Ciceribacter thiooxidans: one gene and its partner. The protein of the gene in region 1 binds, or shares a complex with, the protein of each later gene. Links are inferred from orthologs where the notes say so. Each region holds a gene or a part of one and is shown in the gene's direction. Other genes may lie near its edges.

Region 1 (5,902 bases):
AACCGTTCTCCAGCGTGCCGATCGGTTGATTGTGCCAAGCGGAAAAGTTCTCGAGCTGTACCCAGGAAATCCAGCCCGACGTAAAGCCGCACTTGGCAGCGCCCGATTCCATGATCTTCTTGGAATAGGCTTCCACATCCTGCCAAGTCTTCGGCGGCGTTTCAGGGTCGAGCCCCGCCTTCTTGAAGACGTTCTTGTTGTAATAGAGAATCGGTGTCGATGAATTGAACGGCATCGAAAGCATATTGCCGTCCGTGTCCGTGTAATAGCCGACGACGGCCGAGAGAAAGCCCTTCGGATCGAATTCGGTTCCGGTATCCGCCATCAACTTGTAGACGGGGTAGACGGCGCCCTTGGCGGCCATCATCGTGCCCGTGCCGACTTCGAACACCTGGACGATGTCCGGCTGTTGCTTGGCACGGAAAGCGGCGATCGCCGCCGTCATGGTTTCGGTGTAGTTGCCCTTGTAGGTCGGCACGACCTCATACGCGTCCTGCGATTTGTTGTAGTTGGCAACGATCTCTTCGAGTTTCTTGCCGAGTTCACCGCTCATGGCGTGCCACCAGGTGATCTGGGTCTTGGCAAAGGATGTAGAGGCCGACAGGCTAAGTGCCAGCGCGGCAAAAGCAACTTTCTTTATCATGGGTTCCTCTCCTCCTCAGAAGAGTTGAGACTTTAGAGACATCGAATAGGCCGTCAAGGCAGAAATTTTCGCTTCGACGTTCGTTCGGCGATCGGAGTGTTTCGGTTCGCTTTCGCTTCTCTAATGAGGTGGGATGAACGGTAAGTGACGGTTCGATGACGGCGAAGTGACCGTTCAACAACACTTTTGTGACAGTTCCGTCACTTCCGCGTAGCGTGTCTAGAACGCATTTTGAAAGTGCCTCGGCAGCCGCCAAGGCAAAACGGCAATGATGTCATAGCGGCAGGAGAGGCTGGAAAAATCCGGTTGCCGCGAGAGCCAGACGTCGCTCGCCGCGTGAATGCGCTTCTGGGTGTGAAAGCTTACGGCGTCGACCGCGCTACGTTCCAGTCGCCGGGCCTTGACCTCCACGAACACGGCAAGCGTGCCCCTACGTGCGATGATGTCGATCTCTCCGGCGCGGGTGCGGTAGCGCAGGGCGACAATGCGGTACCCTTTCAGAAGGAGAAAAAGCGCGGCAACGTACTCGGACAAACGCCCGCGTCGTTCTGCCCTGAGGCGCCGGCCGTCGGGTTTTCTCTCCTGCGGCCGGCCGTTGCTCATCCCTCGTCCTTGAGTTCGAGGATTCGCTGGTAGAGATCTTTGCGGGGCAGACCCGTCTGCCTTGCCGCCTCGGTTGCGACCTTGCCGGCGGGGAGGTCGGCAGCAAGGCGCTTCAGGAGCGTGTCGACGTCGTCCTGGGCCGGCGCCTCGGGGGGAGCAGGCGGACCGATCACCAGCACGATTTCGCCCTTCACAGCGCGATCATCGTAGTGATCCGCGAGCTCGGCAAGGGTACCTCGCCGGAATTCCTCGAAGGTCTTGGTCAGTTCGCGGCACACGCAAGCTTGCCTGCCGACACCGAGCACATCCGCAGCGGCGGCCAGCGTGTCGCCGATGCGATGTGGCGACTCGAAGAACAAAAGAGTGCCGGGAACCTCCCGCACCTCCTCCAGCCGATCCCGTCGCGCCTTGTCCTTCGTGGGCAGAAACCCTGCGAAAAAGAAGGCGTCGTTCGGCAGGCCGGAGCCGACGAGGGCCGCGAGCGGCGCCGAAGGTCCGGGGATCGGCACCACGCGGCAGCCAGCATCGATCGCTATGCGTCCCAGACGATAGCCCGGATCGGAGACCAGCGGCGTGCCGGCATCGGAGACCAGCGCCACGGATTTTCCTTCCGCCAAGGCGGCGAGCAATTTCGGGCCCGCCACCTCTGCATTGTGTTCATGGTAGGCGGTCGGCCGGTTGTGGATACCGTAGCGATCCAGCAGAACGCGGGTCACGCGCGTATCCTCGCAGGCGAGCACGTCAGCCCCGGCAAGCACCTCAAGCGCCCGCAGCGTAATGTCGCCGAGGTTGCCGATCGGCGTCGCGACGAGATAGAGCGCAGGCTCGAGCGGCCGGGCGGAGATCACGGCATCATAGAGGCGATAGGTCTTCGGGGAAGCCGCGGCGTCCTTCCGGATGTCTGTCACGATGGGCGTCCTTTCAGGGATGACAGGGCCTTTATGGTTCAGCATCGACCTTTGAACAAGATACAATGCCCATTCGCTCTGCCCGCGCGTGATGGCTCTTGCAATCGACCGCCTTTTGCTGCCATTTTGCGCGTCCACATTCTCCCGCCGACGAACAGCGCGGCGTCATATTGCGGCCATCCCAGCTCCCCGGATGGCGACAGGTCGAAAGCGGTAAAGTCCATGCGTATCACTCTTGAACGGTCCAACCTTCTCAAATCGCTGAACCATGTTCACCGCGTGGTCGAACGTCGCAACACGATCCCGATCCTGTCGAACGTGTTGCTGCGTGCGGAAGGCGCCAGCCTCGACATGAAAGCGACCGACCTGGACCTCGAGATCACCGAGGCGACGCCCGCCATGGTCGAGCAGGCCGGCGCAACGACCGTACCAGCCCACCTTCTTTACGAGATCGTCCGCAAGCTGCCGGACGGCGCCGAAGTCCTGCTGGCAACGACGCCGGACGGCGTCTCGATGACGGTCGCCTCCGGCCGTTCCAAGTTTTCGCTGCAGTGCCTGCCGGAGTCCGATTTCCCCGATCTCACCGCCGGCACCTTCACCCATGCCTTCAAGCTGAAGGCCTCCGATCTCAAGATGTTGATTGATCGCACCCAATTTGCGATCTCGACGGAGGAGACTCGATACTACCTGAACGGCATCTTCCTGCACACGATCGAGAGTGCAGGTGCGTTGAAGCTTCGCGCCGTTGCGACTGACGGGCACCGGCTGGCTCGCGCCGATGTCGAGGCCCCGTCCGGTTCGGAGGGAATGCCGGGGATCATCATCCCGCGCAAGACGGTCGGCGAACTGCAGAAGCTGGTCGACAATCCGGATCTTGTCGTTACCATCGAAGTGTCGGACGCGAAAATCCGCTTCACCATCGGCTCCATTGTCATGACCTCGAAGCTGATCGACGGCACCTTCCCGGACTATCAGAGAGTCATTCCGACAGCGAACGACAAGGAAATGCGTGTCGATTGCCAAACCTTCGCCCAGGCAGTCGACCGCGTGTCGACCATTTCGTCCGAACGTGGGCGTGCCGTGAAACTAGCGCTCTCCGACGGTCATCTGATGCTGACCGTCAACAATCCCGACTCCGGCAGCGCGACGGAAGAGGTGGCCGTCGGCTACGAGAACGATTCGATGGAAATCGGCTTCAATGCCAAGTACCTGCTGGACATTACCGCACAGCTTTCCGGTGACGATGCGATCTTCATGCTCGCGGATGCCGGCTCGCCGACTCTCATTCGCGACACTGCCGGCGACGACGCGCTCTACGTGCTGATGCCGATGCGGGTGTGACGGAGCGGCTCGATCGATTCCATTGGATTTCTGCTCTATGTGCGCCATTTAGCCTTGTTTTTGCGACAAAGCGGCGCAACATAGCCCGAGTGTGGCCGCTGCGGTTCTTGCATAATCGGTCTCTGGTGAGGGTTAAGACATGGTACGACGTCTGAAGGAACGGTTCGAAAAGAAGTTCGACGAGGAGATCCGGTTCTTCAAGGGCATGATGCAAGGGCCGAAGCTGGTCGGCGCGATCGTCCCGACCTCCTCGATCACTGCAAAGAAGATGGCGAGCATCATCAATCCGAATTCCGGGTTGCCGGTCCTGGAACTCGGTCCCGGTACGGGGGTCATCACCAAGGCGATCCTCGCCCGTGGCGTACCGGCGGAAAAGCTGGTCTCCGTCGAATACTCCGAAGACTTTTGCAGTCATCTCACGATGACCTATCCGGGCGTGAACTTCATCCACGGCGATGCCTTCGATCTCGACCGCACACTCGGCGCGCTCGCGGGCCAGAAGTTCGATTCCGTCATCTCCGCCGTTCCGCTCTTGAACTTTCCAATGCAGGACCGGATCCGGCTGCTGGAGAGCCTCCTCGACCGCCTGCCGCCCGGCCGTCCGGTTGTGCAGATCTCTTACGGCCCGGTGTCGCCCATTATTGCGAAGCCTCATAGCTACCATATCCAGCACTTCGATTTCGTGGTCCGCAATATTCCGCCGGCACAACTCTGGATCTATCGCCGGGCCTAACCGGCGATGTTCGCGCTTTACATCACCCATCCGCAGGTCCGGATCGATCCCGACATACCCGTTCCGCAATGGGGACTTTCCAACGTTGGCGTGAATCGAGCTCGAGCCGCTTCCGCCTTGCCGTGGGTACGCCGACTCAGGCGCATCGTCTCAAGTGCCGAAATCAAGGCCATGGAGACAGCGGCGATTCTCGCTGAGGCGGCGGGTATCGACTACGAGACCGTCGACGCCATGCATGAGAACGACCGGTCCGCGACAGGATTCCTCTCGCCGTCAGAATTTGAGAAGGCGGCCGACTGGTTCTTCGCCCATCCTGCCGAGAGCTTCAGGGGATGGGAAAAGGCGATCGACGCCCAACGACGGATCGTCCGCGCCGTGGAAGCCGTCCTCGCCGGCCATGATCCCGCAAAACCCATCGCCTTTGTTGGCCACGGCGGCGTCGGAACTCTCTTGGGATGCCGTCTTGCCGGCGTTCGCATTTCCCGCAGCAAGGACCAACCCGGAGGCGGCGGCAATCTGTTCGCCTTCTCCCTTGCAGATCGCCGCGTCACGTGCGACTGGACGCCAATGGAAACTTGGCCGGGAGTGAACCCTTGACCGCACGGGAACGCCTTATCGTCGGGCTCGACGTACCGACACTGCGTGAAGCCGAAACGATCGTCGACACGCTTTCGGACGACATTCTCTTCTACAAGATCGGTTACCAGCTGGCCTTCGCCGGCGGACTCGAGTTCGCCCGCGACCTCGCCGCATCGGGCAAGAAGATCTTTCTCGACATGAAGCTGCTCGACATCGACAACACGGTCGCTTCGGGCGTCGAGAACATTGCGAAGATGGGGATGTCGATGCTGACGCTCCACGCCTATCCGAAGGCGATGCGTGCGGCGGTCGAGGCCGCCAAAGGCTCCGGCCTCTGCCTGCTCGGAGTGACCGTGCTGACGTCCATGGACGAAGGCGATCTCATCGAGGCGGGCTACGAATACGATCCGCACACGCTCGTCCTTCGCAGGGCCGAGCAGGCACGTGCAGCGGGCATGGGCGGCATTGTCTGCTCGGCCGAGGAAGCGGCGGCAGTTCGCAAGATCATCGGTCCCGACATGGCGCTCGTCACACCGGGCATCCGTCCGGCCGGTGCCGAAAAAGGTGACCAGAAGCGGGTCATGACACCCTCCGCCGCGCTCAAGGCGGGCTCCAGCCACCTCGTCGTCGCCCGTCCGATCGTCAAGGCGCCGGATCCGAAGGAGGCGGCACGCGCCATCCTCGCCGAGATGGCCGAGGTCCTCTGACCTCGGCATCAATTCGGACGCCGCTATTTTCGCTCGGTGTCGAGCACCATGGGGGATATGGCGCCTTCGAAGCGGTTTCCGGCGAGAACGTTATCGATCGCCCGATCACGTGGATCGAGGCTGCTGCCGAAGGGATATCTCGGGTCGATTTTGCAGTACCATTTCCCCACATCGCGGTGATTGAGCCAGATCGCGGGATAGGCAACGATGCTCGAACGGTACACGAAGCGATTGTCGACGATCTGATTGGACCTGGGCTCCTGATGGCGAATGGTTCCCCCTTCGCCGCAGTTGCGATAGACGAAAATACCGCCTTTCTCGGCGTTCTTGAACTCATTTCCGGAGATGACGTTTCGCGCTGAACCATCGACCGCGATCACTTCACGGT
Region 2 (3,648 bases), 170 kb from region 1 along the record:
CGAAGGTCAGCACTGCCTGGTCAAGCGGCGTGAGTTCGAAGACTTCGCTGACATCCGGACGTTGCGGAACGAGAACCAGCCAAGGCCAACGGCTGTCGCGCATAAGCCGGACATCGCACAGGCCGAGCAGCGTCAGGCGCTCGCTGTCGCGCGTCAGTCTCTCATCGAGCTCGAACTTGACCAAGCATGCCTCCTTTTCCAGCGTTTCTCCATACATAGCAGTTTTTTGGTGGCTTGGCTTGCATTTGCTTCCGTAATTGCCGATATGTGCTCCCGGGAGGTTGGTGGTGGACGAGCCACTCGCCAACCGGGTCAGGTCCGGAAGGAAGCAGCCCTAACGAGCCCGGCACGGGTCACCGTGCCAGCCTCCCACCTTCCGTTCCCCAAGGCCGGCAGGATTGCAGGGTCGAGAGACCCGAACGGGACGACTCTAACGCTGGCAGGAGCGATGAGCGACTTCGAGCCGACAGCAGCACATGCAAACGGCGGTGCCGCAGGATACAGAGTCCTGGCCCGCAAGTATCGTCCCAAGGATTTCACCGACCTGATGGTCGGCCAGGAGCCGATGGTCCGAACGCTCACGAACGCGTTCGAGACGGGTCGTATCGCGCAGGCCTACATGCTGACGGGCGTCCGCGGCGTCGGCAAGACGACGACCGCCCGTATCCTGGCGCGCGCGCTCAACTACAAGACTGCAGAGATCGACAAACCGACGATCGACCTCAAATTGCCTGGTGAACACTGCCAGGCGATCATGGAAGGTCGCCACGTCGATGTCATCGAGATGGATGCTGCTTCTCACACCGGCATCGACGATATCCGCGAGATCATCGAGCAGGTCCGCTACCGCCCCGTCTCGGCCCGCTACAAAGTCTACATCATCGATGAAGTGCATATGCTCTCGACCGCGGCCTTCAACGGCCTGCTGAAAACGCTCGAAGAGCCGCCGGAACACGTCAAGTTCATCTTTGCGACGACCGAGATCCGCAAGGTGCCGATCACCGTGCTCTCGCGCTGCCAGCGTTTCGATCTGCGGCGCATCAGTGCGAGCGATCTGGTCGGCCTCTTTTCGACGATTGCAGCCAAGGAAGGCATCACCGCCGACGAGGAAGCACTGGCGATGATCGCACGCGCGGCCGAGGGGTCGGCACGCGACGGGCTGTCGCTGCTCGACCAGGCGATTGCCCATGGTGGAGGAGTCGTCAGGGCGGACACGGTACGTGCGATGCTCGGCCTCGCCGATCGCGCCCGCGTCGTGGACCTCTTCGAGCATGTGGTGCGTGGCGACGTCACAGCAGCACTTTCCGAGTTCGGCAGCCAGTACGAATCCGGTGCCAGCCCGACCGTGGTTCTGACCGACCTTGCCGACTTTACCCATCTCGTGACACGGCTAAAATACATCCCGTCGGCGGCTCAGGACGCGTCCCTCAGCGAAGTCGAGCGGGTTCGCGGAGCTGAACTTTCGACCAGCGTCAGCGTTTCGACGCTCTCCCGCATCTGGCAAATGCTGCTGAAAGGTATTCCGGAAACGGAAAACTCGGCGCGCCCTGCCGGTGCCGCGGAAATGGTGATCATCCGGCTGGCGCATGCGGCTCATTTGCCATCGCCGGAAGACGCCGCGCGCCGCCTTGCGGAACTGGCAGAGGGAGGACCGACCGGCACCCCTTCCCATGCGCTCACCGGAGGCAGTGGCGGCGGTGGCGCCCCGGTGTCCTATCGCACCGCAGTCGTTGGCGGCCAGGCGCTGGACCGGCCACAGCAGGTCGCGCCCAGACCGACGGCTCATCTCCAGAGTGTGCCGGCACCCGTATCGCAGCCGCAGCCAGCGACGCTGGGGCGCGTCGAAACAAAGCCTGCGCCGGTTCCAAAGGTTCCCGTCAGATCGCTCGAGGATATTGCGGAACTCTGCACGCAGAACCGCGATCCCAAGCTGAAGGCGCTCTTGCGCTCCTACGTGCGGCTTGTCAGCCTTGAGCCGGGAAGACTTGAGATCAACTTGCCATCCGAGGCGCCGAAGACGCTCGCAGGGGACCTGCAGCGGCGGCTCGAGGAGTGGACGGAAATCCGCTGGATGGTCATCCTGTCGCGTGAAGCCGGCAAGCCGACGCTCGCGGAAACGGAAAGTTCGAACCGGGAGGCGAGACTCCTCGACGCGCGGCAGGATCCGGACGTGGCAGCGATCCTGGCCCGTTTCCCCGGGGCGAGGATCACCGACGTGCGCATTCGCGCCGCCGGTAACGAAGACGAGACGCTGGACGTCCCCTCTGCAGCCGAATCCGCAGAAGGTGACATTCTCCCGGGCGACGACATCGAATTCTAAGACGGCATTCGCCAAAATTTCATGGAGACAACGACGATGCGCGACATCATGGGCATGATGGGCAAGGTCAAGGAAATGCAGGCCAAGATGGAGAAGATGCAGGCGGAGATCGCCGCTCTCGAAGTCGAAGGCAAATCCGGCGGCGGTCTCGTAACCGTGACGATGACCGGCAAAGGCGAGCTCAAGGGCCTGAAGATCGATCCTTCGCTCTTCAAGGAAGAAGAAGTTGAGATTCTTGAAGACCTGATCGTCGCCGCCCACAAGGACGCCAAGGACAAGGCAGAGGCGGTCATGGCCGAAAAGACGAAGGAAATGACGGCCGGTCTCCCCATCCCGCCTGGCATGAAGTTGCCATTCTAACGCAATGCCAGCACGCGGCGAAGACTTTTCCAACCCGGCTCCGCCGTGTGTCCTCCGCCGGCGAGGCGGTATGTCGAGGGCATTTCCGTTTGGCACAGATATCCGCTAGAAACCACCCATGGCAAAGCGAGTCACCGGTCCCGAAATCGAAAAACTGATCCAGCTGCTGGCGAAAGTGCCTGGCCTCGGGCCGCGTTCGGCCCGACGGGCCGCCCTGCATCTGATCAAGAAGAAGGATCAGATGCTCGGGCCTCTCGCGCACGCGATGGGCGACGCCTATGATAAGGTGAAGATCTGCTCCCATTGCGGTAATGTCGATACGAGCGACCCCTGTACCGTCTGCACTGACGACCGTCGTGATCAGTCTGTGATCATCGTCGTGGAAGACGTCTCCGACCTCTGGGCACTGGAGCGCGCAGGCGCGATGAACGCAGCCTATCATGTGCTCGGCGGAACGCTGTCGCCGCTTGACGGCGTAGGTCCGGACGACCTGAACATTCGCGGCCTTATCGACAGGGTGTCCAAAGGCGGTATCCGCGAGGTCATCATCGCCGTGAACGCGACCGTCGAAGGGCAGACCACGGCTCACTACATCACCGACCATCTGGCGGGCCTGGACGTGAAAATCACCCGTCTGGCCCATGGCGTGCCTGTTGGTGGTGAGCTCGACTATCTTGACGAGGGAACGCTGGCGGCGGCGCTGAGAGCCCGCACGGCGATCTGAAATCCGCCCCGTTCGGGGGTGATGTGAGGTTTCATGAGACGACGCTCCGCCATCATCTTTCTCCTTCTGCTGCTTCTCTCCCCCGTTTCCGCGGTAGCACTCGACAGAGGCGCAGTCGAAGCTCAGTTCCAGACGTGGCTAAAGCAGGAATTGTGGCCGCTTGCGCAGAAATCCGGCGTCAGCCGGAGGGCGTTCGAGCATGCCATTGCCGGTCTCCATCTCAACTGGGATCTGCCGGATCTCG

What was found. The genes of interacting proteins can lie anywhere in the genome.
Region 2: the proteins of dnaN (region 1) and H4I97_RS16890 are in contact, whole or in part, in a cryo-EM structure (PDB 8GIZ), measured with the Escherichia coli proteins. The link is inferred for Ciceribacter thiooxidans from one-to-one orthologs.

Annotation. Positions count from the first base shown.
Region 1 is NZ_CP059896.1:3,227,592-3,233,493, forward strand. Bases 1,653-4,435 are described here. They hold dnaN (DNA polymerase III subunit beta), read left to right. Parts: upstream 1,653-2,376; coding sequence 2,377-3,495; downstream 3,496-4,435. Other genes in these bases: rsmI (16S rRNA (cytidine(1402)-2'-O)-methyltransferase), read right to left, coding at 1,653-2,145; pmtA (phospholipid N-methyltransferase PmtA), read left to right, coding at 3,635-4,228; H4I97_RS15955 (histidine phosphatase family protein), read left to right, coding at 4,235-4,435. Outside these bases: sn-glycerol-3-phosphate ABC transporter substrate-binding protein UgpB, read right to left, coding at 1-643; H4I97_RS15935 (YraN family protein), read right to left, coding at 863-1,246; more of rsmI, read right to left, coding at 1,243-1,652; more of H4I97_RS15955, read left to right, coding at 4,436-4,825; pyrF (orotidine-5'-phosphate decarboxylase), read left to right, coding at 4,822-5,514; H4I97_RS15965 (right-handed parallel beta-helix repeat-containing protein), read right to left, coding at 5,538-5,902. UniProt on the Escherichia coli protein: Confers DNA tethering and processivity to DNA polymerases and other proteins. Acts as a clamp, forming a ring around DNA (a reaction catalyzed by the clamp-loading complex) which diffuses in an ATP-independent manner freely and bidirectionally along dsDNA.
Region 2 is NZ_CP059896.1:3,401,374-3,405,021, forward strand. Bases 1-2,884 are described here. They hold H4I97_RS16890 (DNA polymerase III subunit gamma/tau), read left to right. Parts: upstream 1-448; coding sequence 449-2,320; downstream 2,321-2,884. Other genes in these bases: H4I97_RS16880 (HIT domain-containing protein), read right to left, coding at 1-184; H4I97_RS16895 (YbaB/EbfC family nucleoid-associated protein), read left to right, coding at 2,357-2,680; recR (recombination mediator RecR), read left to right, coding at 2,799-2,884. Also shown: more of recR, read left to right, coding at 2,885-3,404; H4I97_RS16905 (lytic murein transglycosylase), read left to right, coding at 3,438-3,648. UniProt on the Escherichia coli protein: Part of the beta sliding clamp loading complex, which hydrolyzes ATP to load the beta clamp onto primed DNA to form the DNA replication pre-initiation complex.